DNA from 2 places in the Shewanella zhuhaiensis genome. Region 2 is predicted to be linked to the other one. Evidence: predicted binding sites of a transcription regulator. Region 2 holds the regulator's gene; the other holds the start of a gene.

Region 1 (15,008 bases), on a different contig from region 2:
GTGGCCGGTCTGATTGCCGCTGGCGTGTATCCAAACCCGGTGCCACACGCTCACGTTGTGACTTCTACCACCCACAAGACCCTGGCCGGTCCTCGTGGCGGTATCATCCTGTCTGCTGCCAACGACGAAGACCTGTACAAGAAGCTGAACTCAGCGGTATTCCCAGGTGGTCAGGGCGGCCCACTGATGCACGTTATCGCCGGTAAAGCGGTGGCCTTCAAAGAAGCGCTGGAGCCAGAATTCAAGGTGTACCAGCAGCAGGTTGTGGTTAACGCCAAGGCCATGGTGGAAGTATTCCTCGAGCGCGGTTACAAAATCGTATCCGGCGGTACCGACAACCACCTGATGCTGGTTGACCTGATTGGTCGCGAGCTGACCGGTAAAGAAGCCGATGCCGCTCTGGGCCGTGCCAACATCACAGTGAACAAAAACTCTGTGCCAAACGACCCACGTTCACCATTTGTAACCTCTGGTATCCGTATCGGTACCCCAGCCATCACCCGCCGCGGTTTCAAAGAAACTGAAGCCCGTGAGCTGACTCACTGGATCTGTGACGTGCTGGACAACGCAAGCGATGACGCTGTTATCGAACGCGTGAAAGGCCAGGTGCTGGAACTGTGCGCTCGTTTCCCTGTTTACGGTTAACCTTTTAACCTGAATAGGATAAACTCAATGGCCGCTGCGATAGCGGCCATTTTTATTTGTATTGTGGTTCAATTTGCCCTTCAACCAGCGCGCCAGGAGGCCCCATGCACTGTCCATTTTGCAACGCAACCGACACCAAGGTGATCGACTCCCGTTTGGTGGGAGAAGGGCATCAGGTCAGGCGTCGGCGGGAGTGCACCGAATGCCACGAGCGTTTTACCACCTTTGAAGGCGCTGAACTGGTGATGCCGAGGGTTATCAAGCGTGATGGCACCCGTCAGCCATTCGATGATGAAAAGCTGCGCAGCGGTATGCTCAAAGCCGTGGAAAAACGCCCTGTGTCCATCGATCAGATTGATCAGGCGATGAACAAGATTAAGTCGACCCTGCGCGCCACCGGCGAGCGGGAAATCCCCTCAGAGATGATTGGCAACCTGATGATGGACAGCCTGATTGAGCTGGATAAAGTGGCCTATATCCGCTTTGCTTCTGTTTACCGCGCCTTTGAAGATGTTTCTGAGTTTGGTGAAGCCATCGCCAGACTGCAGAAATAAGTACATCAGCAATCATCAGGGTTTCAGAAAAGACAGCAGCGCGGCAATCATCCATGAGCACATCCGTCACAAGCCAGTTTTCCGCACATGACCATGCCATGATGGCCCGCGCCATCATGTTGGCCAAACGTGGCCAGTACACCACCCGCCCCAATCCTAATGTGGGTTGCGTGATAGCGAATGACGCAGGTGAAATTGTCGGTGAAGGCTGGCATATCCGCGCAGGTGGTCCCCATGCCGAAGTGCATGCACTGAGACAAGCCAGTGACCGCGCCCGCGGCGCCACAGCCTATGTCACCCTTGAGCCCTGCAGCCATTATGGCCGCACACCTCCCTGTGCCAAGGCGCTGATAGATAATGGTTTAAGGCGTGTAGTTGTCGCTATGACCGACCCGAACCCTCAGGTGGCGGGCAGGGGGCTTAAGCTGCTTCAGGACGCAGGTGTCGAGGTGGCCCATGGCTTGATGGAAGCCGAGGCTCGGGCGCTGAATCCGGGCTTTTTGTCGCGGATGGAGCGTGCTCGCCCGTTCGTTAGCGTAAAAGTAGGGGCAAGCCTCGATGGTAAAACCGCACTCTCGAGCGGTGAGTCCAAATGGATAACCGGCCCCGAGGCGCGCCGCGACGTGCAGCGCCTGCGAGCCAAATCCTGCGCCCTGATCACCGGCATAGATACTGTGCTGCTGGATGACCCCAGCCTGAATGTGCGCCATGGTGAGCTTGGCAGCCTGGGCAATACTTTATCCGCAGCCGAGCTTATCCAACCCATCCGGGTGGTGCTCGACAGCCAGCGGCGCATGAGCGCCGATGCCAAACTGTTCGGCATTGCCGGCCCGATTTTGCTGGTATCGGCCGAGCCCTACGATGCCCATTTTTTGCACTCACTGCCGGATTTTGTCACCTGTTTGACCCTGCCGGGCGGTGATGGTCGTATCGACCTTGTCGCTCTTTTGAGTCACCTCGGTGAAAACTGCAACCGGGTGCTGGTGGAAGCCGGCGGCACCCTCGCCGGTGCCTTTATCGCCGCGGGGCTTTGTGATGAGCTGGTGCTGTATCAGGCGCCCAAGCTCCTTGGCAGCCATGGCCGCGACATGCTGCAGCTGCCCGATTATCAGACCATGGCCGAGTTGCCGGGTCTTAAGCTTATTGATGAGCGCAAACTGGGCCAGGATTGGCGCTTTACCTTCACTGTGGCCTGAGTGTCAGCAGCCGCTGCATCGAGCCTAAAGAGGATTTATGTTTACCGGGATCATTGAAGCCGTAGGCCATTTAAGACGAATCGATCGCAAGGGCGATGATATTCGCCTGACGGTAGCAAGTGGCAAGCTGGATTTATCCGATGTGCGCCTTGGCGACAGTATTGCCACAAACGGCGTGTGTCTGACCGTAGTGGAATGTCTTGCCGATGGTTATGTGGCTGATGTGTCAGCTGAAACCGTGAAGCTGACCGGCTTTGGCGAGTATCGCCCCGGCCTGGCGGTGAACCTGGAAAAGGCGGTGACCCCGACCACCCGCCTCGGCGGACACCTGGTGAGCGGTCACGTGGATGGCCGCGCTGCTGTGGTCAGCCGCAGCCAGCTTGGTAAAGCCATCGAGTTTTGGCTCGAAGCGCCCGCCGAGCTTGCCCGCTACATTGCCCACAAGGGGTCGATTACCATCGATGGCGTGAGCCTGACGGTGAACGAGGTAGACGGCAGCCGTTTTCGTCTCACCATAGTGCCCCACACAGCCGGTGAAACCACCCTGATTGATTTGGCGGTGGGCGACAAGGTGAATCTCGAAGTGGATCAGATTGCCCGTTACCTCGAGCGCTTGATGCAACGCGGCGAAGAAACCGCGTCCGGCGGTGTGACCCTGGACTTGCTTGCCCGCAGCGGTTTTATGCGCTGAGCGCTGATGCGCCGGTCAGTCAAAGCACCGCTTTGTGCGCCCGGCCCTGTTTTTTGGCCCGCAGGCCGCTAAAATTCACAACACTCTTAAAAGAAAATAAAGGTCTTACAATGGCGCTACACAGTATCGAAGAAATCATCGAAGACATTCGTCAGGGCAAAATGGTGATCCTGATGGACGATGAAGACAGGGAAAACGAAGGCGACCTGATTATGGCCGCCGAACTGGTGACCCCGGAAGCCATTAACTTTATGGCCACCTATGGCCGTGGCCTGATTTGTCAGACCATGACCCGTGCCCGTTGCCAGCAGCTGAATCTGCCGCTGATGGTGAGCAATAACAACGCCCAGTTCACCACCAACTTTACCGTATCCATCGAGGCCGCCAAGGGCGTGACCACAGGGATCAGCGCCCATGACCGCGCCGTGACAATCCAGGCCGCCGTGGCCAAAGATGCCAAGGCTGCTGATTTGGTGCAGCCTGGCCACATCTTCCCCCTGATGGCCCAGGAAGGCGGCGTGCTGACCCGCGCAGGCCACACCGAAGCGGGTTGTGATTTGGCACGCTTGGCCGGTCTTGAGCCCTCCGGCGTAATTGTTGAAATCCTCAACGAAGACGGCACCATGGCCCGTCGTCCGGATCTGGAAAAATTCTCTGAAAAGCACGGTATCAAGATTGGCACCATTGCCGACCTGATTGAGTACCGCAACAACACAGAAACCACAGTCGTACGTGAAGCAAGCTGCAAACTGCCGACCCGTTTTGGTGAGTTTGTGATGCATACCTTCCGCGACACCATCGACAATCAGCTGCACTATGCGCTGGTTAAAGGTGAGGTGGATGATAATGTGCTGGTGCGGGTGCACCTGACCAACACCTTCAACGATATTCTGCACTCAGAGCGGGATCAGGAACGCTCCTGGCCGCTCGAGAAAGCCATGGCCCGTATTGGCAGCGAAGGTGGCGTGCTGGTTATCCTTGGTAATCGCGAGCACGACAGCGATATTCTCGCCAAGGTGAAAGCCTTTGAAGCCGAAGACAAAGGTGAAGCCGCAGCACCAGCCAAGTGGCAAGGAACCTCCCGCCGGGTGGGTGTGGGCTCGCAGATTCTGTCGTCCCTCGGTGTTCACAAGATGCGTCTTTTAAGCTCTCCCAAGAAGTACCATTCACTGTCGGGCTTTGGCCTTGAAGTGACTGAGTACGTCGCCGGCGAGTGAGATAAAAAACACGAATTCATTTAAATAGCATAGGGATTGGGGCAAAAGCCTGTGGTATGATATGCGCCACTTTTGCCCCGGCTCTGTCCGGGCACACTGCACCAAGCCGGGTGCCATAGCTTAACCAGGTGAGAGAATGCACATTTTAGAAGGTCAAATCGAAGCCAAATCTGCCAAAGTGGCCATTGTGGTATCACGCTTCAACAGTTTCGTGGTCGAGAGCCTGCTGTCAGGCGCCATCGATACCCTCAAGCGTTTCGGTCAGGTGAGCGAAGACAACATCACTGTTGTACGCGTTCCAGGTGCCTTCGAGCTGCCTTTGGCCGCTAAAAAAGTTGCCGCTTCCGGCAAGTTTGACGGCATCATTGCGCTGGGCGCCGTGATCCGTGGCGGTACCCCTCACTTTGATTTTGTTGCCGGCGAGTGCAACAAGGGGCTGGCCCAGGTTTCCCTGGAGTTCAACACCCCAGTATCTTTCGGTGTATTGACCACTGATACCATCGAGCAAGCCATCGAGCGCTCAGGTACTAAGGCAGGCAACAAGGGCGGCGAAGCGGCTCTGGGTCTGTTGGAAATGGTCAATGTGCTGAGCGCCATTGATAAAGAGCTGTAACAGTAGGAAAAAACATGAAGCCTTCAGAGCGCCGTAAGGCCCGTCGCCTGGCGGTCCAAGCCATCTATTCCTGGCAACTGAGCGGCAATAACGTTGCCGATGTCGAGCACGAGTTCCTTACCGAACAAGAGCTGGACGGTGTCGATGTTGCTTACTTCCGGGAGTTGTTTGCTGGCGCTGCGACCAAAACTGGTCAACTCGACGAGCTGTTAACCCCTTTGCTTGACCGTCCTTTAGAGGAAGTTTCTCCAGTGGAGAAAGCCATCCTCAGATTGGCAGCTTACGAGCTGACCTTCCGTAAGGATGTGCCATACAAGGTGGTGATTAACGAAGCCATCGAGCTGGCCAAATCCTTCGGAGCCGAAGACGGACACAAGTTCGTTAACGGTATCCTGGATAAGCTGGTTGCGCGCAACTAAATGAAAGACGGTGCCCCCAGGGTGCCGTTTTTCATTTTCGGGTGTTCATTTTTTCTATGGGCCGGAAGTCTGACTCAGACGCCGGAAATACAGTGAAAGAATTCCAACTCATCGATCAGTACTTTTGCGGCCGTGGCCCGGTCAGACGTGACGTTAAGCATGGCATTGGTGATGACTGCGCCCTGGTGCAGCCCGCCGAACACAAGCATATTGCCGTTTCCTGCGACACCCTGGTTGAAGGGGTGCACTTCTTTGCCGACATGCCCGCCTGGGCACTGGGGTATAAAGCGCTGGCGGTTAATCTTTCCGATCTGGCAGCCATGGGCGCCGAACCTGCCTGGTTCACCCTGGGGCTGAGCTTGCCCTCTGTAGATGAAGCCTGGCTTGCTGCCTTCAGTGAAGGCCTGTTCGAAGCCGCTGAATACTATGGCATTGCACTGATTGGCGGTGACACCACCCAAAGTCCGGTTAAGGTGATTGCCATTACCGTCAATGGCCAGGTGCCCGAAGGCAAGGCGCTGACCCGCTATGGTGCCCGCAGCGGCGACTGGATTTATGTAACCGGTACTCTGGGCGACTCTGCCCTTGGGCTTGACCTGCTCAGGGGCCGACAGCAAAGCCGCCCTGAGCATAAAGAATATCTGATGGAACGTCATTACCGGCCAACCCCCAGGGTGCTGGCGGGGCAATCGCTGCGCGGTTTGGCGTCCAGTGCCATCGACCTGTCAGATGGCTTGGTGTCGGATATCGCCCACATTCTCAAGGCATCCAACGTGGGGGCGAATATCGAGGTCGATAAGTTGCCGCTGTCGCAGGCGATGAAAGACTCGGTACCACTGGAACAGGCGCTGGGTTACGCGCTCACCGGTGGTGAAGATTACGAACTTCTCTTTACTGTGCCTGAGGCGCAGCGCGGCGCGCTGGAAATCGCACTGGCCCATGCCGGTGTGAAGTTTGTGCGTATTGGGCAGATTGGCGCCAGTGGCGGCCTTAAACTGACCTTGAATGGCGAGCCCTTCACGCCGGTAAACAAAGGTTTTGAGCATTTCTGATGGCGTTTTTCAGTGATGATGAGGCGTTAAAGCGCCTGTCTTTAACCAATCCGTGGCATTTTCTTGCGCTGGGCTTTGGCAGTGGTTTGGCCAAAAAGGCCCCCGGCACCTTTGGCACGCTCGCTGCCATTCCACTCTACCTGCTGCTAAGTCCGCTGCCGCTGGTGTGGTATTTGCTGGCCACTGTGATTGCCGTGGTCGCCGGGGTGTATATTTGTGACCGCGCCTCCAAAGATATGGGGGTGCACGACCATGGCGCTATCGTCTGGGACGAAGTGGCAGGGCTGCTTATCACTATGATTGCTGCGCCTGCCGGTATTGTCTGGCTGCTGGTGGGTTTCGTGCTGTTTCGATTCTTCGATATCCTCAAGCCCTGGCCTATTCGGGTGCTGGATGCCAGGGTACATGGCGGGCTTGGGATTATGGCCGATGATGTACTGGCCGGGCTGTTTGCCCTGGCGTGCCTCCATGGGTTGGCATACTTTTTCGCCTGAGCTTTTCAGCTGGCACTGCTAACTTCAGTACAAAACAAAGGGCGCTCAGGCGCCCTTTGTCGTTGTGAGCCGAGTGAACCGGCGATGCTATGAATGGCTAACAGGACGCTCGCTTGGGGCATATGAGCCGTTCTGCAAAACGTCACTGGGTGCTTAAATTTTACAGCTCGCCCTCGACTGTGACCTGAGTTTTGCCACAGAGTGAATACCAGGCGGCAACGGCGTCTGGCGCACCATTTTTGAATCCTATGTAGGTGTTCAGCTTCACGGCGATGGGGCTTAGGCTATCGTTGCTGGTGGCGGTCGGGATTTCAATCAGATGCAGTCCGCCAAGGCAACAGGTGTGCAGCACATCGACCAGTCGGTCGCGGCTGTCGCATTGGTGATAATGCCCGCCATAGGCTGCTATCAAACTCGCTGGACTGAAGTTTTCATCGTTGCAGTGATAGATGGGGGCATCGCCTGCTTTACCCAAATGAAACAGGTTATTGCGCATGTATAGAATGATGAGGTTTGCGCGCTGTTTTTGAAGGTTTATCAGCTCATTACACTGAAAGTTAAAGCCGCCGTCTCCGGTGATGAGCAGAATAGGTTGACGACTGTTTTTAACGGCAAGCTCATCGGCAATGGCCCGTGCGTAAGGCAGGCTGGTGCCCATGGCCGCATACCAGGGATTGGCAAGAAAGCTTCTGCCCAGATCAGAGCTTCTGGCTTCAAGGGCAAAGGCGGCAAAAAGGGCATTGCCCACTTCAGGCACCAAAATCAGATCCTGGCCGGCACTGCGCTGAAAATAGTTGATGGTGTCAGCGAGGTTGGCGTAACTGAGCCTTGCCTCGACAGGGCTGCTTTCTTCAGCATGTTCGGTTGGTGGCAGCAGTTCTGCCAGTGCAAGATTTCGTACTGGAAGTTTCGCTCGTTCCAGCTCCTCGATCACCGCCAATAAATCCAGTTCACTGCGAGCCGTGCCTTTCAGCAGGGTTTTATTCGGGTGCATGTCTATGGTGTGGGTGCCACTGGCAAAGGCATTGTTGGTATCTGAGTCATAAATTGCGGTGGCAAGTTCCAATACATAGTCTGCGTGCTGGTCAATGTATTCCTGCCCGCGGCAGGCGCTGAATACGCCATTGTAGGCACCAAGGCACAGGGGATGGGATTCATCTACCATGCCCTTGGCGAACCAACTGGTGGCGTATGGCAGCCCCAATCGCTGGCAAAAGGCCAATACCCGGGTCAGCAGTGCAGGGTTCATTCTGAGTCGCTCACCCAGGTAAAGCAAAGGCGCACGGGCTCGAATCAGCCGCTCGGTGATGTCGCTTGCAATAAGCTCAGCACCTTCCAGACCAAGACGGGTGTATGCGCTGAGCGCTTGCAAGGAGGAGGGGAGCCTGAGTGTTTGGGTAGGCATATTCACCAGATCCCGTGGCACTTCAATATATACCGGCTGACGGGTTTGCACGGCATCGCATACCAACTCAAAAAAGCGTGCAGCGGCCACATTGGGTTGCCCCTGATGACGCTGCCCCTGAAGCCGCTCGGCTCTGATCCCAAGCGCCTTAAATGCATTGAGCGCGGCATTAACATCGGTATGCCAGCCACAGGCGGGATACACCATATGATGCAGTGCCTGACCGTGGATTTCGCCTTCCCCCGGTGCACCGGACAGAAAAATCACCGGCAGGCCTTCGGTGCGGGCAAGGGCCGCTGCCGACACACAAGGCAGGCTGCCAACCGTGTAAGTGGTCAGGCAGGCGCCAAGGCCGGTTAGCTCGGCTTGGGCACAGGCGCTAAAACCCGCGTGCATTTCGTTACTTGAGGGCAGCACGCTGATGCTTGGGTCCAGCGCATTGATAAGGTTGGCGACAAAGTCGCCGCCGACACCGTAGATGCGCTCGAGTCCGAAAAATGTCAGCACTTCACACAGGCTTTGCCCCAGAGAGGGTAACTGTGCACGGTAGGCGTTACCGAGATTTTGACTGATGGCGTTCATCGCTTGTCCCGTTGAAAACACAATGGCATCAGCTTAGAGGGCGCTTTTCCGGCGGGTGTTGATGTAGATCAGTTCTGACAACAAGCCCCGGATGAACGACTGTCACCGGGGCTTGACAATAGAAAGGGATTTTTAGTTAACCATCTGACTTTTATGGGGTAATAACTGGCATTCTGCAGTTACGCCCCTTGCAGCAACTCGCGGGCATTGGCCAGCGTATTACTGGTGATGGTGTCGCCACCCAGCAACCTTGCCAATTCCTGCACCCGCTGCTCTTTGTCCAGCGGTTGCATGGAGGTCTCTGTTTGCCCGCCCTTGCTGGTTTTGTTGACGAACATATGTTGATGGCCGTTACCGGCGACCTGCGGCAGGTGCGTGACACAAAACACCTGAGTCGCTTCGCCCAGTGAACGCAGCATGCGACCCACAACGGCGGCGGTGGGGCCGGAGATCCCTACATCCACTTCGTCGAAAATCAGTGTCGGGGTGGACACCTTCTTGGCGGTGATCACCTGAATACCCAATCCAATGCGGCTGAGCTCACCACCGGAGGCGACCTTGGCCAGCGGCGATAACGGCTGGCCGGGGTTGGTTGTCACCAGAAACTCGACGCTGTCACTGCCGCTGGGGCTTAGCATCTTGTCGTTGAAACTGACTTCGATGGTGAACTTGCCCTTGGGCATATTCAGCTCCTGAATAGACGCTGTCACCAGCTTATCGAGCTCTTTGGCGTAACGGCTGCGGCTCTGGCTCAGTTTCTGGGCGTGATTGAGATAAGCCTCTCGGCTGGTGATCACTTGCTGTTTCAGCTCATCCAGCTGGGCTTCATCTGAATCCAACCCGGCGAGTTCCTGTGCCAGCTCCTGATGATGCGCCGCCAGCTTGTCGGCTGCCACATGGTGCTTACGCGCCAGGGTCATGGCCTTGGACAAACGCTCTTCCAGCGCGGCAAAGTGCTCTGGATCCAGCTCAAGGTTGGACAGGTAGCGGCCAAGTTCGCTGCTACTTTCCTGAACCTGAATAAGGGCGTCATTGAGCATATTGCCGATGGGAGCCAGGCTTGGGTCGAGGGATTCCAGGGTAGCTGCCAGTGACAATGCCCGGTTCAGCAATGACTCGATATTGCCTTCATCGGATTCACTCAGAAGCGATAAGGTGTGCTGGCAATCTTCAATCAGCGCTGTGCCATTGGCCAGGCGTTTGTGCTCGGCCTCAATTTGTTCGAACTCACCTTCGGCAAGGGCAAACTCATCCAGCTCTTCAACCTGATATTGCAGCAACTGCTTACGGGCGATGCGTTCCTGCTGGCTTTGTTCGAGTTGTCTGAGCTCGGATTCAACCTGACGGCAGCGCTGATAGGCGCTGGAGACCGATTCCTGCAACATGCGGTGGTTGGCATAGCTGTCGAGCAGTTGTAATTGATGTTCATTTTTCAGCAGTGCGTGGTGGGCATGCTGACCATGAATACCCACCAAATACTGACCTAGGGCCTTTAACTGCGATAAGGGCACTGGATTACCGTTGATGTAAGCGCGGGAGCGGCCATCTGCGGTTATGGTGCGTCTGAGGATGCATTCATCTTCCAGCTCAAGATCGTTATCTTCCAGCCAGCGGCGGGCTAAAGGCACATCGTCCAGTGAGAAGCGGGCACTGACTTCGGTTTTTGACGCGCCCGGGCGCACGGCGGCGGCATCGGCCCTGTTACCCAAACACAGACCAAGGGCATCGATGGCAATGGACTTACCGGCACCGGTCTCGCCGGTAATGCTGGTCATGCCGGGGCGGAAATCCAGTTCCAGAAATCTGACGATGGCAAAATTATTGATGCTGAGCTGACAAAGCATGATGGCAATCCTGTGTGATACGTCACCAAACCACTGTATTGATAAACAGTATATACTGATTTTTTGTACAGTAAATCTTTGCAAACATCCCGATGAAAATATTTTTTATCGTTTTGATTAAACGATGAATTTAAGTCCGCTTGCCAACATCGGCAGGCTGAGCAGGGTTAACACTGTACCTGTTACTATGCCGCGGGCGGTTTGTTTATCCAAGGTTTGGTCGCGGTACGCCAGCAAATACACACTGGCGGCGGTTGGCATGGCGGCCAGCAACACACCCATGATCAGAAGCTCTGACGACACCCCCAGCACGGCCAGCAGACCAAGCGCCAGCAGCGGCTGGATAGCAAGTTTTGCCAGGTTTATGGGCCAGAAGGGTAAATCTTTCGCTGGCAGTGGTGGCTCTTTGAGTGACCGGGCCAGGGCTATGCCGATTGCAAACAGGGCGCAGGGGCTGGAGCTTTGGCCGACAATCCTCACCAGCGTTTCGACTGAGGCTGGCAGTATGAGCTCAAGATACGAGGCCAAAACCCCTAATGCGCTGCCAAGTACAATGGGATTTTTTCCCACTACTTTGGCCATCAGCCACAGGCGCTGAACGGGCGGCAGTGACTCGTGCACCAGCCTTAGCTGCACCACGGTGACGGCAAACATCAGCACAGATAACAGGCTCGCCACTGCGGCGGCCATCATGGCGGTGTTATTACCTGGGTAGAGCGCCATTAATACCGGAATGCCAATAAAGGCGGTGTTGCCGAAGGTGGCTGCCAGCGCACGGATGGCGGCGGGACGCGCTTTTCCTTCGGCGCGGCAATAGATTTGATACACGCTAAAGTAGGTCAGCGCCATCGCGCCGAGATAACCAAGCACAAAGCCTGGGTTCACGATGTCATCGAAGGGTGTGGCGGCCAGGCTTATGAATAAAATCGCCGGAAATGCCACAAAGTACACGTATTGATTCAGCACCCCTTCCACCGGCCTTGGCAGGATGCGATTGCACAGGGCGCCTGCTGCCATAATGGCAATCACGGCGAGGAGCGGCAAAAGCAGTTGCGACATACAGGCCTCTTGGGGTCACAAATTCGGTAGGGGGATCACGCGTAAGGGGCAAATTAGCATATGATAAAGCGGCCTGACCATTGGCAGTTGGTCGCAGTAACAAAGGAGTGCGGGTGATGAGAGAGCATCCCGGCAGCGAACTCGAGCTGATTTACCTATTTGTGCAGTTGGTGGATGCCGGCAGTCTGTCGGCACTGGCTATGCGCCTCGACATGCCGGTGGCTACCGTGAGCCGCAAATTATCCCGCCTCGAGCAAAGCCGTGGTCGTCAGCTGCTGATGCGAAGTACCCGCAAAATCCGCCTCACCGAAGAGGGCATGGCGCTGTACGAGCGTTACAGGGCGCTGGTGAGCGCGGTGGATACCTTGTATGGCGGTGGTGAAGATTTGCTGGAAGGCACCTTGAGGATTGCTGCGCCCATTTCCATTGTCTCGATGATCTTTATGAAGACTATCAACGAGTTTCGTCGCACTTATCCGGGCATTCGATTACACATTACCCAGAAAAACGAGGTGGTGGACCTTATCGATAAGGGTATCGACATTGCCATTGTAGGCGGCATTCAGCCGGACTCATCCTGGGTGGCAGTGCCTCTGGGCACCTTGGATTATCGGCTGGTTGCTTCACCTGCCTACATCGAGGCCAGGGGTAAGCCTCTGCATCCCAGCGCGCTGGCAAGCCATGACATCATTAAGGTGTGGCCGCTGTATAACTGGTCACTGCGTCACCCCCAGGGGGAAGCATTTTACTATGATGGCCCCGCCAGTTTGACCCTGACCGATTTACAGGGCGCCATCAGCGCCTGTGTGGACGATGGCGGTATTCTTTATGGGCCGGAGCTCTTCTTCAAGCAGGAGCTGCAATCGGGTGCCTTAGTGCCTGTTCTCACCGATTGGGTTGGCGAGCGGCGGCGGATCTCGATTCTGTGTCATCAGCGCCAGCAGCAGCCCGCCAAGGTCAAAGCCTTTATCGACTTTATGAAATCCCGTGCCGATGGCCTGTTTTCGATGACTGGTGTGGTGGATTAGAGCGCGCTGTAAGCCAAAGTCGCAAGACCCGCAACTGGCGTTTGCGGGATATTGGGGGCATGAGGACCTTGCGCAAGCGGGAAAGCGGGAAAGCGGTTAAGCAATGAAGACTGAGGGCGGGAGTTAAGGGCGGCTGTTGCAATTGGCAGCAACTGCGCCTGAGCCTGCAGCTTATCGCCACAGGTCAATAGGCCTGTTATCGCTTTATTTTGAGGCTGCCTGCGGCCTTGCGCGGCTTTTCGCCCGGTTTGCCTCTGAGCTTGAATCCGGCTTCGCCGCTGGCGTATTCCTTTACAGGCGGCAGTATCCCCAGCTGCTGAAAAAATGCCACCTGACGCCTGAGCTCAAACAGGGAGCCAATACGCACCTCGTCACCTATGGTGAGCTTCCAGCTGTTGGTCTTGCCGTCGCTGTTGGTGAGTACATATCCCTGATAGAGCAAGGTTTTCATCGATTAACCCTTTCAGGCCTGCGCAGTGTCCTGCACGCTGATCCCGATGTTGGATACGCCACTGCTGACGATTTCCTTTCTGAGCGCCTTGATAAAGTCGGCGGACATATCCGGGTTATCTTCAACCAAATCCAGCAGTGACGCCTGCAGTTCGCGCTCGGCGACCATGGCTTCGTGGGCGAATACAAAGTCGTCCAGCGCCTCATCGTCCAGCTCTACATCACTGATGGCTTCGATATAGTTGGCCACGGTTGCCGAAGACAATTTACTGATGTTGGTGATGTCTTCTTCGATTTTGCTCTCGATGCCGCTGAGCAGACTCACCAGAGCCACAGCTGCATCCATGGCAGGGTAGGCGCCATAAACGTCAAATTGCTCAGGCTCAGGCGTCACTTCTTCCAGGCGATCTAGGTGCAGCTCAAGGTTCAGCTTCAGCTTGCGGTCGTAAAGCGACTGCCACAGCAGGTTCAGTACGGTATCCAGCACCTTGGGGTCGCCAAACTCGCATACCTCGGAGAACAGTTGGTAGTTGGGGTACATGCGCTGGCACAGAGCCACGGCAAACAGTTGCTTTTGAGGCAGGGACAAGGCCTTGAGGCGCTTGAAAAATCCGGGTTTAGAGCTCATTGGGAACTTCCGCTGACATCTGGGAAATAACTTGGGTTGCCGCCGATTCTACCTTAGTCAGCTCATCAAGTAACTCAAGGATTTCCGGTTCTACATCTGCCACCTCGGCGCCGCGCTTGAGCGCAGACTCGATTTGCTGGCAAAGTTTCTGGGTGGTGGGCACGCCGCAATAGCAGCTGGCACCATGGAGTTTGTGTACCGTGTACAACATGGCTTCGTTGTCGCTGCGGGCCATGGCAAGTTCGATATCGTTTACTGTGCCGGGCAAAGATTCCAGCATCATCTTCAACATGTCGATGGCGAGGTCTTCTTTTTGGTTGGCCTGGCTTAAACACAGCTCCCAGTTGAGGGTGTTGCTGTCGAAGTGGGTGAACTTGGGGCGGGTCAGCCAACGGGCAATCACGCCTTTAAGGGCCGCTTCGTCAATCGGTTTCGGCAGGTAGCCATCCATGCCGCTGGCCTGAATGCGCTCGCGCTCTTCGTTAATCGCATGGGCGGTCACGGCAATAATCGGGGTATTGCGATTCAGCGAGTCCTGACGGATAAGCCTTGTTGCTGTAATGCCATCGGTGCCTGGCATTTGAATATCCATAAAAATCAAATCAAAGGCGCGACTCTTGGCAAGAGCAACCGCCTGATCGCCACTGCTGACGGCCACCACGTTGGCAACCAGTTCTTTAAGCAGCGTATCAATCAGTTTCAGGTTGGCGAGGTTATCGTCCACCGCCAGCACGTTCAGCGGATGGCGGGTGGTCGGCGCCTTGGTAATTTGCGGCTTGGGTGCTACATCGCGCTTCACCGGCGGGAAAATCAGGTTTTGCGCCAGCTTAAGCTCGCTCACAGGCAGCTGCAGTACCAGGTCAACAAAGGGCTCCATTTCCTGGGTGTAGACCTCTGGGTCGAGGCAGTCGTTCAGCAATAGTAAAGAGCCAGTGTGATCTTTTACCTTGGCCAGATGGCGCTGCAGATCTTCGCAGGTTTCGCAGCTTTGGCCCGACAGCAAAATTGCATCGTAGTGTCTGTCGCCAAGGTGTTGCTCAAGTTCATCTTCGCTGCTCGCCAGGGTCACCATCATGTGCCAGTCCTTGAGCTTGCGGGCGATGGATTCACGGGTAAGTTTACGTGGCTCGA
Region 2 (15,008 bases):
GGCATAAAAGAGTGCCCCGAAAAAGGCGGCAAAGAACATGACTTCTGAGAAAATAAACCAACTCATCCCCTGACGGAACGAGCGATCCATCTGCCCTGAATAGAGTCCGGACATGGACTCGTCAATCACGTTTCGAAACCAGCCCACCATCATAAACAGGATCACGGCAATCCCCAGCAGCAGGATATATCCGCCGCCGCTGCCGCCCGATTTAAGTTGATGGACATAATTGCCGGCACCAAAGGCAATCAGGAATAGGCCGATGGCTCCGACGATGGGCCAGCCGCTTTGGCTGGGCACATAATAGTTTTGAGGCTTGCTTGTCATTTTGCTGCTCCTGCCTGTATGGCACCGGCCAGACTCTTGTCGGTGATGTCATACAGGGTGTAAGAGAGGGTCAATGTCCCTATGGACTCAGGCAGGTCGGGATCCACAAAGAAGATCAGCGGCAGCGATGTGCTGTCCTGACCTGCCAATACCTGTTGGTTAAAGCAAAAGCATTCGGTCTTGTTGAAGTAAGCGGCCCCCTGACCCGGTGACACCGAGGGGATGGCTTGCCCCACGATGCGATTGCCTGAGTTATTGGTGGCATGAAATTCGGTGCGTACCAGCTCCCCCGGATGTACCTGCATGCGCTTAACTGCCGGACCAAATTCCCAGGGCATGCCGGGCTGCACCTGCGCCATAAACTCCACTTCAACGGTACGGGTCTCATCCACGCGGATTTCGCTGTAGCTGGCGGCTTCTGAGCTGGTTTTGCCATTGATGCCGAGCTTCTCGCACAGCACGTCGTAAAGCGGCACCAGAGCAAAACCAAAGCCGAACATGGCCACACATCCAAGGGCGAGCCCCAGAATGAGTTTGCGGTTTGATACCCGACCGGTAGTCATTTACTTCACCTCGGGAGGTGTGCTGAACGAGTGATAAGGCGCTGGGCTTGGCAGCGTCCACTCAAGGCCTTCGGCACCTTCCCATGGCTTGGCAGGTGCTTTCTCACCACCGCGAATACACTTGATTACCACCGCGAGGAAAATCAGCTGCGACAGACCAAAGGCAAAGCCGCCGATGGAAACTATCTGGTTCACATCGGCGAACTGGATGGCGTAATCGGGGATGCGTCGTGGCATACCTGCCAGCCCCAGGAAGTGCATGGGGAAGAAGAGCACGTTCACCGAAATCACTGAGCACCAAAAGTGCAGTCTGCCCAGTTTCTCGTCGTACATATTGCCGGTCCATTTCGGCAGCCAGTAGTAGGCGGCGGCCATAATCGAGAAGATGGCGCCGGACACCAGCACGTAGTGGAAGTGGGCCACCACGAAGTAGGTGTCGTGGTACTGGAAGTCAACTGGAGTAATCGCCAGCATCAACCCCGAGAAGCCACCGATGGTGAACAGTATGATAAAGGCGATGGCAAACAGCATTGGGGTTTCGAAGGTGATAGAGCCGCGCCACATGGTGGCCACCCAGTTAAACACCTTCACGCCTGTGGGCACCGCAATCATCATGGTGCAGTACATAAAGAAGAGTTCGGCGAATACCGGCATGCCGGTGGTAAACATATGGTGCGCCCACACCAGGAACGACAGAATCGCGATGCTGGCGGTGGCGTATACCATAGAGGCATAGCCAAACAGCGGTTTGCGGCTGAACGCGGGCACAATGGCCGAAATGATCCCGAACGATGGCAGGATCATGATGTACACCTCGGGGTGACCGAAGAACCAGAAGATATGCTGGAACATGACAGGGTCGCCGCCACCGGCTGCGTTAAAGAAGCTGGTGCCAAAGTACTTGTCGGTGAGCACCATGGTCACAGTGCCAGCCAGTACCGGCATCACAGCAATCAGCAGGAAGGCGGTGATAAGCCAGGTCCAGACGAACAACGGCAGCTTCATCCAGGTCATGCCGGGGGCCCGCAGGTTCACAATGGTCACAATCACGTTGATGGCACCCATGATGGAGCTTATCCCCATGATGTGTACCGAAAACACAAACAGCGCAGTACTGTCAGGACTGTAGGTGGTGGACAGGGGGGCGTAGAAGGTCCAGCCGAAGTTGGGGGCGCCGCCTTCCATAAACAATGAACTGAGCAGGATCAGGAACGCGAATGGCAGGATCCAAAAGCTCCAGTTGTTCATTCGGGGCAGAGCCATGTCCGGAGCGCCAATCATCATGGGGATCAGCCAGTTAGCCAAGCCGGTAAAGGCGGGCATTACTGCACCGAACACCATGATAAGACCGTGTACCGTGGTCATCTGGTTAAAAAAGTTGGGTTCAACCAGTTGCAGGCCGGGCTGAAACAATTCCGCCCGGATCACCATCGCCATGGCGCCACCGGTGAGGAACATGATGAAACTGAACCAGAGGTAAAGGGTGCCTATGTCCTTGTGGTTGGTGGTTAAAATCCAACGCATTATGCCCTTGGCAGGGCCATGATGGTGTTCGTCATGGACGCCCTGATGGGTATCGTGGGTCGTGGTAGTCATTAGCGTTCCCCTACTTTCCATGATTGTTGACGTCGGTGGCCTGAACCGCATCGCCGGTGCTGTTGCCCCAGGCATTGCGTTCATAAGTCACCACGGCGGCGATGTCCTGTGCCGACAGCTGGGCGCCGAAGGCTTGCATTGCGGTACCTGCCTTACCCTTGATAACGATATCCAGGTGGTCGGCAACGGGACCTGTGGCAATGGGACTGCCCTTCAGGGCGGGGAAGGCACCAGGCAAACCGGCACCATTGGGCTGGTGGCAGGCGACGCAGGCGGTCATATACACCTTTTCGCCACGGGCCATCAGCTCATCCATCGACAGTGGCTCGTTGGACGCGGGTTCGTCTGCAACCACTGCTGTAGGCGAAGTTTCGCTGCCGGCAGATGGCTCAGTGGCAGCTGGCGCCGTATTCATGGCAGGCTCAGAGCTTGAGGGGGCTGCGCTGGCTGCACCATCAGGGCTGTGGCCATTTACGTCGGCCGCTTGCACTGTGTCACCGGTATTGTTACCCCAGGCATTACGCTCATAGGTCACCACGGCTGCGATATCGGTGGCAGAAAGCTGCTTACCAAAGGCTTGCATGGCGGTGCCGGACTTGCCGTTAATCACTATCTCAAGGTGATTGGCTATCGCGCCTGTGGCGATTGCGCTGCCTTTCAAGGCCGGGAAGACCCCGGGCAAGCCTGCGCCATTGGGCTGGTGACAGGCGGCGCATGAAGCCAGATAGACTTTTTCGCCCTGGGCCATTAACTCGTCCATGGACAGGGTTTGATTGAGTGCAGCGGCAGCTTCTGCAGCCTGTGCGCTGGCTTTCTGCTTCTGGGTTTCTACCCAGGCATCAAACTCATCTTCAGCCAGTACCTGCACCACAATGGGCATAAAGCCATGGTCTTTGCCGCAAAGCTCGGCGCACTGGCCACGGTAAATGCCGGGTTTGTCTACCCGGGTCCAGGCTTCATTGATAAAGCCCGGATTGGCATCCTTTTTCACGGCGAAGGCGGGAACCCACCAAGAGTGGATAACATCGTCGGAAGTCATCAGAAAACGGACTTTACGATTGGTGGGCAGTACCAGAGGATTGTCGACTTCCAGCAGGTAATGCTCGCCCTTGGCTTCAGCACCTTCAATTTGCGCGCGGGGAGTAGCAAGAATGCTGTAGAAACCGAAGTCATGGTCGAAGTAATCGTAGCGCCATTTCCATTGGGAACCTGTGACTTTGATGGTCAGCTCAGCATTGGAAGGATCTTCCATGGCAATCAAGGTTTTGGTGGCCGGAATGGCCATGCCAACCAGGATCAGAAAGGGTACCAGGGTCCAGGCTATTTCTACTTTGGTACTTTCATGGAATTGGGCGGCGACGGCGCCCTTGGATTTGCGGTGGTTAATCATGGCGTAAATCATGGCGCCAAAAACCACCACACCTATGGCGCAGCAGATGTACAGGATGGTCATGTGCAGGCCATAAACCTTGCCACTGATCTCCGTTACGCCCTGCGTCATGTTTAGCGGCATGTCAGCCGCAAGGATTGGCGGGGCCAATAAAGCCGCCGCGATACAATACAACCAATGCTTCACAAGACATCTCCTCTGTCAATTGCATCAAGCAACTACAAAGAAAAGTCACACAGTAAGTCTCTGCTCTATGCAAACTCTTCAGTTCCCACAAAAAGCAACGATGACTTCAAAGTGCATTGGCGGTTTGATTGTTGATTAGGTATTTACAGCTCTCTTAACCACACTTGCACCTACAGCTGAATATATCGGTCAGATCCGCATTACCCATGGCGCAAGCCTCAGATACTGCGACGACATAATCGCCAGATATAACAAACGAATCGTTGTTAGCCTGAACTACATTACTTGCAGTTTAAATATTGATCAAGATCACTTTCTTTTCTAATTATCTGAAAAAATTATCGAAAAAAAGCCCCGAAAACGGGGCTGAAGGGGATGAAGCTGTGATTAGTGGAATTGGGCCGGGTGCCTGAGTATGGTGTTTGGCTCGGTTCTTCCTGGCAAGTTGTTGGCATGAGAGTGAGTATTTACATTTTCAAAAATCACGCCGAGGGCAACGGCATTTCGGGCAACCAGTTCAAGGCGGCGCTTGTCTCTGGCTTCCAGTGCATTGGTCCAGCACAGTACCGCGCTTGAAGTGCCATTGGTCAGGGCTTTTTCCATCGCCCAAAGAGTTTCAACTTCGTCCTTGGCATGCACCAGCAATACTCTGTCCATACGAACACCAGCCTGAGCCAGCATGGCTTTAAGGCCAATGTTCGGCGGGCTGATAAGTACAATCCAGCGACCTTCCAGGCTCAGGCGAGCCAGTTCCGGTGCCAGGTTGGCTAATTCATCACGCCCCATGGAACAGGTTGAGCGGGTGAGCACCTGAGCCGGACCCATAGCGCTGCTTGCTGGGACATCTGTCCACAGGCCGGGATGGCGCGGTGCGTTGCCAAGGAGTTTGTTCATAGCCAGTCTCCGTTGCGGATAACCCCAACTGCCAGCCCTTCAATGGCGAGGCTTTGATGGGTCAGATCCACTTCAATGGGGGCAAAATCTTCGTTTTCGGCATGCAGATAAACCACATTGCCTTTCTTCTCGAACCGCTTCACGGTGACATCATCTTCAACCCGTGCCACAACAACCTGGCCATTACGGGCCTGATCCATTTTGTGCACGGCCAACAGGTCGCCATCGAGAATACCTATGTCTTTCATACTGTCGCCGCGAACCCGCAGCAGAAAATCGGCCTGCGGGCGGAACATATTGGGGTCGACCTGGTAATACTGTTCGACATGTTCCTGCGCCAGAATGGGTTCACCCGCAGCCACCTGACCGATAAGTGGCAGACCCGGATCGGGCTGATCTTCCAGCTCGTCACCGGCGAGACGAATACCACGGGAGGTGCCGGGCATAATCTCAATGCAGCCTTTTTTGGCCAACGCTTTGAGGTGTTCTTCGGCGGCATTGGCACTTTTAAAGCCAAGCCGGGTGGCAATTTCGGCCCGGGTTGGGGGCATGCCGGTTTCGGCGATATTGCGTTTGATCAGGTCCAGGATCTCGGCCTGGCGCGGCGTCAGCGGTCTCATGGGTGTTCCTGTTTTTCTATACAGTTACTGTTAGTATATACAGTATTTTGATCAGTGCAAGTATTAACCATTTTTCAGATTATTGGCGAAGGGATATGGCTGTCTGATATTCTATGCCGCTATTGATAGAAGCCAGGTCCCAAGAAAACAGCATGTCAGCACACGACTCTATTTGGTTTAAGTCTCTGCGTTGGATCCAGAAGCATCTGGTGCACACCATTGTGGTGCCGCAGGACCCCTTTGCCGATTTGAATCTGGATCCCGCCAGACCTTTGGTTTATGTGATGAAAACTGAGTCGGTGAGCGACATCGCCGCCCTCAATGAAATCACTGGCAAAATGGGGCTGCCCAGCCCTTACGAGCCGTTGAAACTCGACGGCGTGGAAACTCCCAGAATCGTTTGTCTCGAAGGCAGTAAGCCGCTGTTTGGCAAGCGCGAAAGCAACGAGCCTTTCCTGCAGACCTTCTTGCAATTGCTGGCGTTGCATCGTCAGCAAAAGGATCTCGATATTCAACTGGTGCCGGTAAGCCTGTATTGGGGCCGCACCCCAGGCAAAGAAGACGACAGCATGCGTGCTGCTGTGCTGGAGCGTGAAGATCCAACCTGGCTGCGTAAGTGTTTGATGATTCTGTTTTTAGGGCGCCACAACTTTGTGCAGTTCTCCCGCGCAGTGTCGCTGCGCAGCATGGCCGATGAACACGGCACCGATAAGCGTATTGCCCACAAATTGGCACGGGTGGCGCGGGTGCATTTCCGCCGCCAACGTAAAGTGATGACAGGCCCTGTGCTGCCGAATCGTCAGGCGATGTTCCATGCCCTGCTCAAGTCCGATAATCTCAAGAAGGCCATTGCCGAAGAGGCGGCCAGCAAAAAGATTTCCGAAGAAAAGGCCCGCGAGACTGCCATTGAATATCTGGATGAAATCGCGGCAGATTACTCCGACAGCCTGGTGCGTATAGCCGAGCGTTTCCTTACCTGGCTTTGGAACAAGCTCTATAAAGGCATCAGCATCAAGGGTGCCGAGCAAATTCGTCAGCTGCACCACGATGGACATGAAATTGTCTACGTGCCTTGTCACCGCTCGCACATGGACTATTTGCTGCTGTCTTACATCCTGTATTACGAAGGCATGGTGCCGCCCCATATTGCGGCGGGTATCAACCTGAACTTCTGGCCTGCCGGTCCCATGTTCCGTCGTGGTGGCGCCTTCTTCATCCGTCGCAGTTTCAACGGTAACAAGCTCTATACCGCGGTGTTCCGAGAGTATCTGGATCAGCTGTTTGCCAAAGGCTATTCGGTGGAGTACTTCACCGAAGGTGGCCGCTCCCGAACCGGTCGTCTGTTGGCTCCCAAGACGGGTATGCTGGCGATGACGCTTTCCTCTGTGATTCGTGGTATTGAACGCCCGGTGACTCTGGTGCCCGTGTACCTTGGCTACGACCATGTGATGGAAGTGGCGACTTATCACAAGGAACTGTCGGGTAAGAAAAAAGAGAAAGAATCGGTGTGGCAGGTGTTTGGGGCCATCCGTAAGCTTGGCAACTTCGGCCGTGGTTATGTGAACTTCGGTGAGCCTATAACCCTGCAAAACTTCCTCTCCGAGAAGGTGCCCGATTGGCGCGAGCAGGTTAGCGAAGATCCTGAGCAGAAGCCGAGCTGGCTCACCCCTGTGGTAAACTCCTTGGCCAATCGGGTGATGACCCGTATCAACAACGCCGCCGCCGCGAGTTCGGTCACCCTCTCGAGCATGGTACTGCTGGCATCTGAGCAAAATGCGCTGGAGCGCGGTCAGCTTGAGCGGCAGATTGACCTCTACCTGAACCTGTTGAAAACAGTGCCTTACACCGGCTATGCCTCGGTGACTGAGGGCAGTGGTAAAGATTTGGTTGAGCGCGGCCTTGAACTGAACAAGTTGGTGGAAACCCGTGATGAGCTGGGTTCCATCATTTCCATTGAAGATGGCCAAGCCATTTCAATGACTTATTATCGAAACAATATCATCCATTTATTTGTGATCCCGTCGCTGCTTGCCACCATTATGGTGCGTCATGAGCGGATATCCCGTGCCGACCTGCATGAAATGGTGGCCGAATGTTATCCACTGCTCAAGGCTGAGCTGTTTATGGGCATTCAGGATCTGCCAGCCTATGTAGACGCGCTGGTGGATGCCTTTGTTGCCGAGGGCCTTATCCAGGGTGACAGCGAGCTTGCGCTGGTAGACGACCGCATTGCGCAGTTATTGCTGCTTGCTGGCGTGGTCTCTGAGACCCTCAAGCGCTATGCAGTGATCTTTAACCTGCTGGCCGAATCACCGGATATGGAGCGTTCTGACCTTGAGCATCACAGCCATCGGCTTGCCAGCCGTCTTGGCTCCATTCATGGTGTGACTGCGCCGGAGTTTTACGACAAGAAGCTGTATGCGTTGCTGTCGAGTAAGTTGAAGGACCTTGGCTATCTGTCTGATAAAGCTGATCGTAACAAGGCCCGTAAGATCCGCGATCACGTCAATGGGCTGCTGCGTGGCTCGGTACGTCAAACCATTATCGATACCGTCACCCAGGAGCGCGACTGATGGCAAACCACATGAATGCGGCCCGTCATAAGGCCAAGGCGCCGTCCTTGCTTGGCGGTGCCATGATCATCGCCGGTACCACTGTCGGTGCCGGGATGTTTTCGCTGCCGGTAGTGGGCGCAGGCATGTGGTTTGGATGGTCTCTGGTGTTGATGGGCGGCATTTGGCTGTGTATGTTGCTGTCTGGCTTGTTGCTGCTGGAAACCAACTTAAGATACGAGCCCGGCGCCAGCTTCGATACCCTGACCCGTGACACCCTCGGGCGCTTTGGCCGGATTGTGAATGGCCTGTCCATCGCCTTTGTTCTCTACATTCTCACCTACGCCTATATCAGTGGCGGCGGCTCGATCGTCAACCACAGCCTGGAAGGCTTAGGGATCAGCTTGCCCCAAAGCATTGCCGGACTGGTATTTGCGCTGGTGCTGGCTCTGGTGGTGATGATAAGTACCCGCGCGGTGGACCGTATTACCACCATCATGCTGGGCGGTATGGTGATCACCTTCTTCCTCGCCGTGGGCAATCTGCTGATTGAGGTCGATACCCTCAAGCTGTTTTCACCCGACGGTGAGCAGCGTTTTTCGCCCTTCCTGTGGGCGGCCATCCCCTTTGGTCTGGCCAGCTTTGGCTATCACGGTAACGTGCCTTCGCTGGTGAAATACTACGGCAAGCAGCCGTCGGTTATCATCAAAGCCATTGTGATTGGTACCTTTATTGCATTGGTGATTTACGTGTGCTGGCTGCTGGCCGCCATGGGCAATCTGCCGCGCAGCCAATTCAGCGATATCATCGCCCAGGGTGGCAATATGGGGGTGCTGGTGTCGGCGCTCTCTGGCGTGATGGCCAGCGAATGGCTTGGCAAAATGCTGACCCTGTTTGCCAATCTGGCTGTGGCGTCTTCATTCCTTGGGGTGACGCTGGGGCTGTTTGACTACCTGGCCGACCTGTTTGGCTTTGCCGATACCCGTACCGGCAGACTGAAAACCGCGGCCATGACCTTCCTGCCACCGACCCTACTTGGCATTCTGTTCCCCAATGGTTTCTTGATTGCCATCGGTTTTGCGGCGCTGGCAGCCACTGTGTGGACCTTGTTGGTGCCCGGGATGATGGCCTTTAAGCTGCGTAGCCGCGAGCCTGACTATCAGGGCTTTGTGGTGCCTGGCGGCAATCTGGTGATTTATCTGGTGATCGCGTTTGGGGTGCTGACTGCGGCGTGCCATTTGTTGGCGATGGCCGAGCTACTGCCTATTTACAGATAATCGAAAACAGCAGTGCATCATGCGTCCAGGCGGCGCGTGGTGCGTGCTGGCTCTCTTGACAAAGGCATGGAATTCAGTAATTTGTATCCATGTTCGGCGGGTGTAGTTCAATGGTAGAACGGCAGCTTCCCAAGCTGCATACGAGGGTTCGATTCCCTTCACCCGCTCCATATTCCCATCTTTTTCGCCTCAGTGGCTTATCTGACGATTCATCTCGGCTTTCATCACATCCGACACCAGATGCAGCACCGCAATCCAGGCCGCCTTGATATCTGGGGTGAACTTGTCACCCAACCCTTCGGCGAGTGTGTAAAGCAGCGCATTGCCCACCGGGGAAAAGTGCGTGGTTTTTACGCCGTATTTGATATGGCGTCTGGCGAGATCTTCAAGCACCGGCACCAGGGTATCCGGTCGTTCCAGCCCTTTCACCGCGGCATCCAACATGGCCATCAGTTTGCGTCCCTGACTGCGAATATCGTCTTTGAACAGGGGCCTCAGAGTAGGGTCAATTTCAAACAGGTTGCGGTAAAACAGCGCTGCAGCATCGTCAGAAATGGGCCTGACCAAGTCGAATGATTGGCGGATTAACTTAATTTGCTGTTCAGTCAAAGACATCGTGAGTCCTTCCATGAAAATGTCCCCTTAAGCATAGACAAAATTTCAGCTGACGACTTAACTTGAATTCCACCCACCAGTCAGGAGGCAATCGTCATCATGAGGGTCACTGAATATATTCCCGGTCAGCCCTGTTGGAGCGAGTTGGCCACCCACGACTGGCAGGGTGCCAAACGCTTTTATCACGCCCTGTTTGGCTGGGATATGGCCGACATGGCCTTGCCCGGCAGCGCCTTTTCCATGTTTACCCTCGATGGTGACGACCTGGGCGCCATCTATCAGGTGCCCGATGTAGCCGTCGATAATCTCAAAACCCAGTGGGGCATCTACTTTGCCACCGATAACGTCGACACCACCATCGCCAGGGTGCTGGAGGCCGGTGGTACTTTGGTGATGGGGCCCCATGACATAGGCCATGCCGGTCGTATGGCGCAGCTGGCCGACCCCGAGGGTGCCAGGTTTGCCGTATGGGAGTGCAAGCTGCACATAGGGGCTAAACGCCGCCACGAGCCCGGCGCCCTGTGCTGGGTTGAACTGGCCAGTCGCAACCCTGCCAGAGCCCATCAATTTTATTGTGAAGTCTTTGGCTGGGATTGCCGCGAAAGCAGCAACAGCGAGATGCGTTACTGTGAATGGTTGGTGTCGGGGGAAGCCCACGGCGGCATGTTGGAAATGACCGCCGAGTGGGGTGAGATGCCACCCCACTGGATGCTGTATTTTCAGGTGTTGGACTGCGACGAGCATGCAGCCCGGGTCGAAGCCCTTGGCGGCAGGGTATGTGTGCCGCCAACGGATATCCCCGGGGTGGGGCGTTTTGCAGTGCTTAACGACCCTGACGGTGGGATATTCTCAGTGATTGCCCTGAGAGGCTCCTGATCAGCCTGGCTTGTCCACCAGAAAACTGGCCGGGCAGCTGTCTCTGAGGTCGGGGCCGCTGCGGGCCATCAGGTGTTTGATTTCAATCGAACTGTCGAGCCTGTCCGGCAGGCTCAGACGCACCTCGGTCAGCAGGCCGCGGCTGCAATGAAAGCTCACTCGCTTGCCGCTGTGCTTACCAAACTCCTCGGTAAACAACTTGCGTAAATTGGCGGTGGTTTGCATCTTGCCACTGCTCTGGGCCAGTGCCTTGGCCATGCGGCTCTCGTTCACCAGTCGGGTCAGCCTGGCGGCCTCGATAAAGTAATCGCTGGCATCCATGGTCTGACAGCTGCCGTGTTTCCACCATTGGTGACGATCCAGACAGGTGGAAAACTCAGCTGACGGCATCACGCCCGCCAGGGCAGTTTCCGCCTCTTTGTTCAAAGCAATGGCCGGATAATTACAAAATCCGCGTGCTTTTTGGTGTACCGAGCCGCAGAAACCATAGTCGGTACCGCAACTGGCTTTGTTGGGCCACAGGCCGTGCAGGGTAAGTGCCTGCCAGCGGGCATCGTCGGGGTTGCCTTCCAGCGCATGACACTCACGTTTGCCCTTGCCGTAAAGTTCGCAAAATGCACCCTGCCAGCTCAAGGCCAGAATATGGCTGTCCTGCTCGCCTGCCACATCACAACGGCCGCTGTCGGCGCTTGTTCCCTGCTGCTCAATTTTACCGCAGCGTCCATTCACCCAACGCGCCGGCGAGGTGAGAGCGGCCGTTTCCAGACGCACCCAATCAGGGCGATTGGGGTTACCCAATACTTCCAATACGGAGTAGTGCTGCCCAGGGACTGTCATCACTTCCCCAGGGTTGGTGAGTTTGTTTTTGGACTGATACAGGGGGCAGTTTTGGTCAGCAACAAAGGTATCGGCCTTTGCCGACGCAACAAGACTTAAGGCAATGAGCGGGATAAGGCGCCGCAACAGGGACATGTTTGATAAACCCATAACCACAAAATGTCACCAGTTTATCAGGCTTCCTCCGAAGAGGAAGCCTTACAGATCAATAACTAGACTTTAGGAGGGTATGGCCTTGCCCTTAGGGCTGACCATCCCATGCTTAAGTGTTATCGCCACCTTTTTTGCCGAACGGCATGCGCCGATATACCAGCAAATAAAGGGCGGGCAAAACAAACAGCGACAGCAGTGGCGCCGTGACCATGCCGCCGACCATGGGGGCAGCAATCTTCTGCATCACATCGTTGCCGGAACCTGCGCCCCACATGATCGGCAAGAGACCAAAGAAGATGGTCGCCACTGTCATTGCCTTGGGGCGAATACGCATCACGGCGCCTTCAATCAGGGCTGCACGCAGGTCGGCTTCCTGCTGCAGTTGGCCAAGGGTTTGTTTTTGTTTGATGGCATTGTTGAGGTACACCAGCATCACCACCCCAAATTCCGCAGCCACACCGGCCAGTGCAATCATGCCCACAGCCACCGCCACCGACATGTTGTAGTCCAGTAGGTACAAAAGCCAGGTGCTGCCCACCAGCGCAAAGGGCAGACTCAACATGATCATGCTGGCCTGTTTGCCCGAGCCAAAGGTGAGCATCAGCAGAATGAAGATAATGCCTATGGCCAGCGGAACCACCTGCTTGAGCTTGGCATCGACCCGTTGCATGTACTCATACTGACCGGCGAAGCTGTAGCTGTACCGCGGCGGCAGAGTCAGCTCCTGCTCTAGCACCTGCTTGGCCGACTCAATATATTGGCCGATGGAGGTGCCCTTGATATCCACAAACACCCAGGAGATCAGTCGGCCGTTCTCGCTCTTGAGCATTGGCGGGCCATCGCTGATTTGGATGTCGGCAAGGTTCCCCAGTGGCAGATAATGGCCCGACTTGGTGATCACCGGCAGATCGCGCAGTTTTTCAATGTTGTCCCGCAGCTCCCGTGGATAACGCAGGTTTATCGGGTAGCGCTCGGCGCCCTGAACCGATTCACCTATATTCATGCCGCCCACGGCGTAGCGCACCACGTCCTGAATGTCGGTCAGGGTCATGCCGTAGCGCGAGGCCACGTCCAGCTTGGGGCTGATATCTATGTAACGGCCACCACCCACGCGTTCGGCATAGGCCGAGCGGGTGTTGGGCAGTTTGGCCAGAATGGCTTCCACATTGGCACCAATACTTTGCAGCTCATCCACATCGGCGCCGGTGATCTTGATGCCCACCGGGGTTTTGATACCGGTGGAGAGCATGTCGATACGGGTCTTGATGGGTTGCACCCAGGCATTGGTCAGGCCGGGCACCCGCACAGTTTGTTGCAGCTGCTCGACGATGCCATCCAACGTCATGCCTTCGCGCCACTCATCCCTCGGTTTGAGCATGATGGTGGTTTCCAGCATGGTTAGCGGCGCCGGGTCGGTGGCGGTTTCGGCGCGGCCGATTTTGCCAAACACCCGGGCCACTTCGGGCACGGTTTTTATCAGCCGGTCGGTCTGCTGCAGCACTTCAGCCGCTTTGCCAGCGCTGATGCCGGGCAGGGCAGTTGGCATATACAGCAGGTCACCTTCTTCAAGCTCCGGCATAAATTCGCTGCCCATACGGCTCATGGGATACCAGACACTGAGCAGTGCAATTAACGCTACTGCCAGTGTGAGCTTGGGAAAATCCAGCACCTTGTTAAGTGCAGGTTTGTAGAGGGCAATCAAAAAGCGGCTGATGGGGTTGGCTTCTTCCGAGGGGATTTTGCCGCGAATAAAGTAGCCCATCAGTACCGGCACCAGGGTGATGGCCAGCACGGATGCAGCCGCCATGGCGAAGGTTTTGGTGTAGGCCAGCGGCGCAAACAATCGGCCTTCCTGGGCCTCAAGTGCAAACACGGGAATAAAGCTCAAGGTAATGATAAGCAGCGAGAAAAACAGCGCCGGCCCCACTTCGAGCGAGGCCTCGGTAACCACCTCCCAGTGCTCGCGGGTGGTGGGGGCACGGTTGTGCTTGGCGCGGAAGTGTTCCAGATGCTTGTGCAGGTTTTCAATCATCACAATGGCACCGTCCACCACGGCGCCAATGGCGATGGCGATACCGCCCAGACTCATGATGTTAGCGTTAATGCCCATGTGATTCATCACGATAAAGGCGATAAGAATCGACAGCGGCAGGGTGAACACCGCCACCAGAGTTGAGCGGGCGTGCAGCAGAAACACCAGACACACCAGCCCCACCACCAGCATCTCTTCCACCACCTTGGAGAAGAGGTTATCGACTGAGTTTTCAATCAGCTGAGAGCGGTCGTAGGTGGGCACTATCTCCACTCCTTTGGGCAGTCCGCCCTTGAGCTCCTCCAGCTTGGCTTTTACTGCCTCAATGGTGGCCAGGGCGTTTTCGCCGTAGCGCATCACGATAATGCCGCCCACCACTTCGCCTTCACCGTCGAGTTCGGCAATGCCGCGGCGGGACGCAGGCCCCTTGCGGATGGTGGCCACGTCTTTGAGCAGCAGCGGCGTACCGGCACTGGTGGTCACCCCAAGCGGAATTTCGCGAAAGTCATCCAGCGTCTGGCGGTAGCCCTTGGCCCGCACCATGTATTCGGCTTCGGCCATTTCCACCACGCTGCCGCCAGCCTCGCCGTTGGCGCGGGTGATGGCATTTTTGATGGTGGCAATATCCAGCTTATAGATGGCGAGTTTGTCCGGCTCCAGCACTATTTGATAGGTCTGCTCCATGCCGCCCACAGTGGCAACTTCGGACACCCCGGCCACGCTTTGCAGTTCCAGCTTGAGGTACCAATCCTGCAGGCTCTTGAGCTGCGATAAGTCCAGGCTGCCACTCCTGTCGACCAGGGCATACTCGTACACCCAACCTACACCGGAGGCATCGGGCCCCAGTGACGGCTCAACCCCGGTGGGCAGGCGGGTTCGCACCTGGCTTAAGTACTCAAGTACCCGGGAGCGGGCCCAGTAGATGTCGGTGCCGTCTTCAAAAATCACGTACACATAAGAGTCGCCGAACATGGAGAAACCACGTACGGTTTTGGCGCCGGGCACCGCCAACATAGCGGTGGACAGCGGATAGGTGACCTGTTCTTCCACCAGCTTGGGCGCCTGACCCGGGTAGCTGGTTTTGATGATC

Evidence for each region. Region 2 encodes LexA, which represses DNA repair genes until DNA is damaged. Its sites were predicted from a motif close to TACTGTATNNNNATACAGTA; they were not measured.
Region 1: recN (DNA repair protein RecN) is a predicted target of LexA. The motif match lies at 10,744-10,763, and genes of this name have one in related genera.

The regions. Positions count from the first base shown of each region.
Region 1 is NZ_JAKUDL010000001.1:866,639-881,646, forward strand. It holds gene glyA (serine hydroxymethyltransferase) at 1-645, shown strand, start outside; gene nrdR (transcriptional regulator NrdR) at 750-1,199, shown strand; gene ribD (bifunctional diaminohydroxyphosphoribosylaminopyrimidine deaminase/5-amino-6-(5-phosphoribosylamino)uracil reductase RibD) at 1,253-2,395, shown strand; gene MJ923_RS03760 (riboflavin synthase) at 2,433-3,086, shown strand; gene ribBA (bifunctional 3,4-dihydroxy-2-butanone-4-phosphate synthase/GTP cyclohydrolase II) at 3,197-4,303, shown strand; gene ribH (6,7-dimethyl-8-ribityllumazine synthase) at 4,440-4,916, shown strand; gene nusB (transcription antitermination factor NusB) at 4,931-5,335, shown strand; gene thiL (thiamine-phosphate kinase) at 5,428-6,387, shown strand; gene MJ923_RS03785 (phosphatidylglycerophosphatase A family protein) at 6,387-6,881, shown strand; gene MJ923_RS03790 (thiamine pyrophosphate-binding protein) at 7,042-8,868, opposite strand; gene recN (DNA repair protein RecN) at 9,048-10,712, opposite strand; gene MJ923_RS03800 (AEC family transporter) at 10,830-11,771, opposite strand; gene MJ923_RS03805 (LysR family transcriptional regulator) at 11,888-12,799, shown strand; gene MJ923_RS03810 (DUF3319 domain-containing protein) at 12,996-13,250, opposite strand; gene MJ923_RS03815 (YjaG family protein) at 13,263-13,877, opposite strand; gene barA (two-component sensor histidine kinase BarA) at 13,867-15,008, opposite strand, start outside.
Region 2 is NZ_JAKUDL010000004.1:183,821-198,828, forward strand. It holds gene MJ923_RS12785 (cytochrome c oxidase subunit 3) at 1-327, opposite strand, end outside; gene MJ923_RS12790 (cytochrome c oxidase assembly protein) at 324-890, opposite strand; gene ctaD (cytochrome c oxidase subunit I) at 891-2,486, opposite strand; gene coxB (cytochrome c oxidase subunit II) at 2,497-4,062, opposite strand; gene MJ923_RS12805 (cell division inhibitor SulA) at 4,450-4,956, opposite strand; gene lexA (transcriptional repressor LexA) at 4,953-5,576, opposite strand; gene plsB (glycerol-3-phosphate 1-O-acyltransferase PlsB) at 5,729-8,149, shown strand; gene mtr (tryptophan permease) at 8,149-9,405, shown strand; tRNA gene MJ923_RS12825 (tRNA-Gly) at 9,502-9,575, shown strand; gene MJ923_RS12830 (globin family protein) at 9,595-10,020, opposite strand; gene MJ923_RS12835 (VOC family protein) at 10,120-10,896, shown strand; gene MJ923_RS12840 (ribonuclease T2 family protein) at 10,897-11,868, opposite strand; gene MJ923_RS12845 (efflux RND transporter permease subunit) at 11,996-15,008, opposite strand, start outside.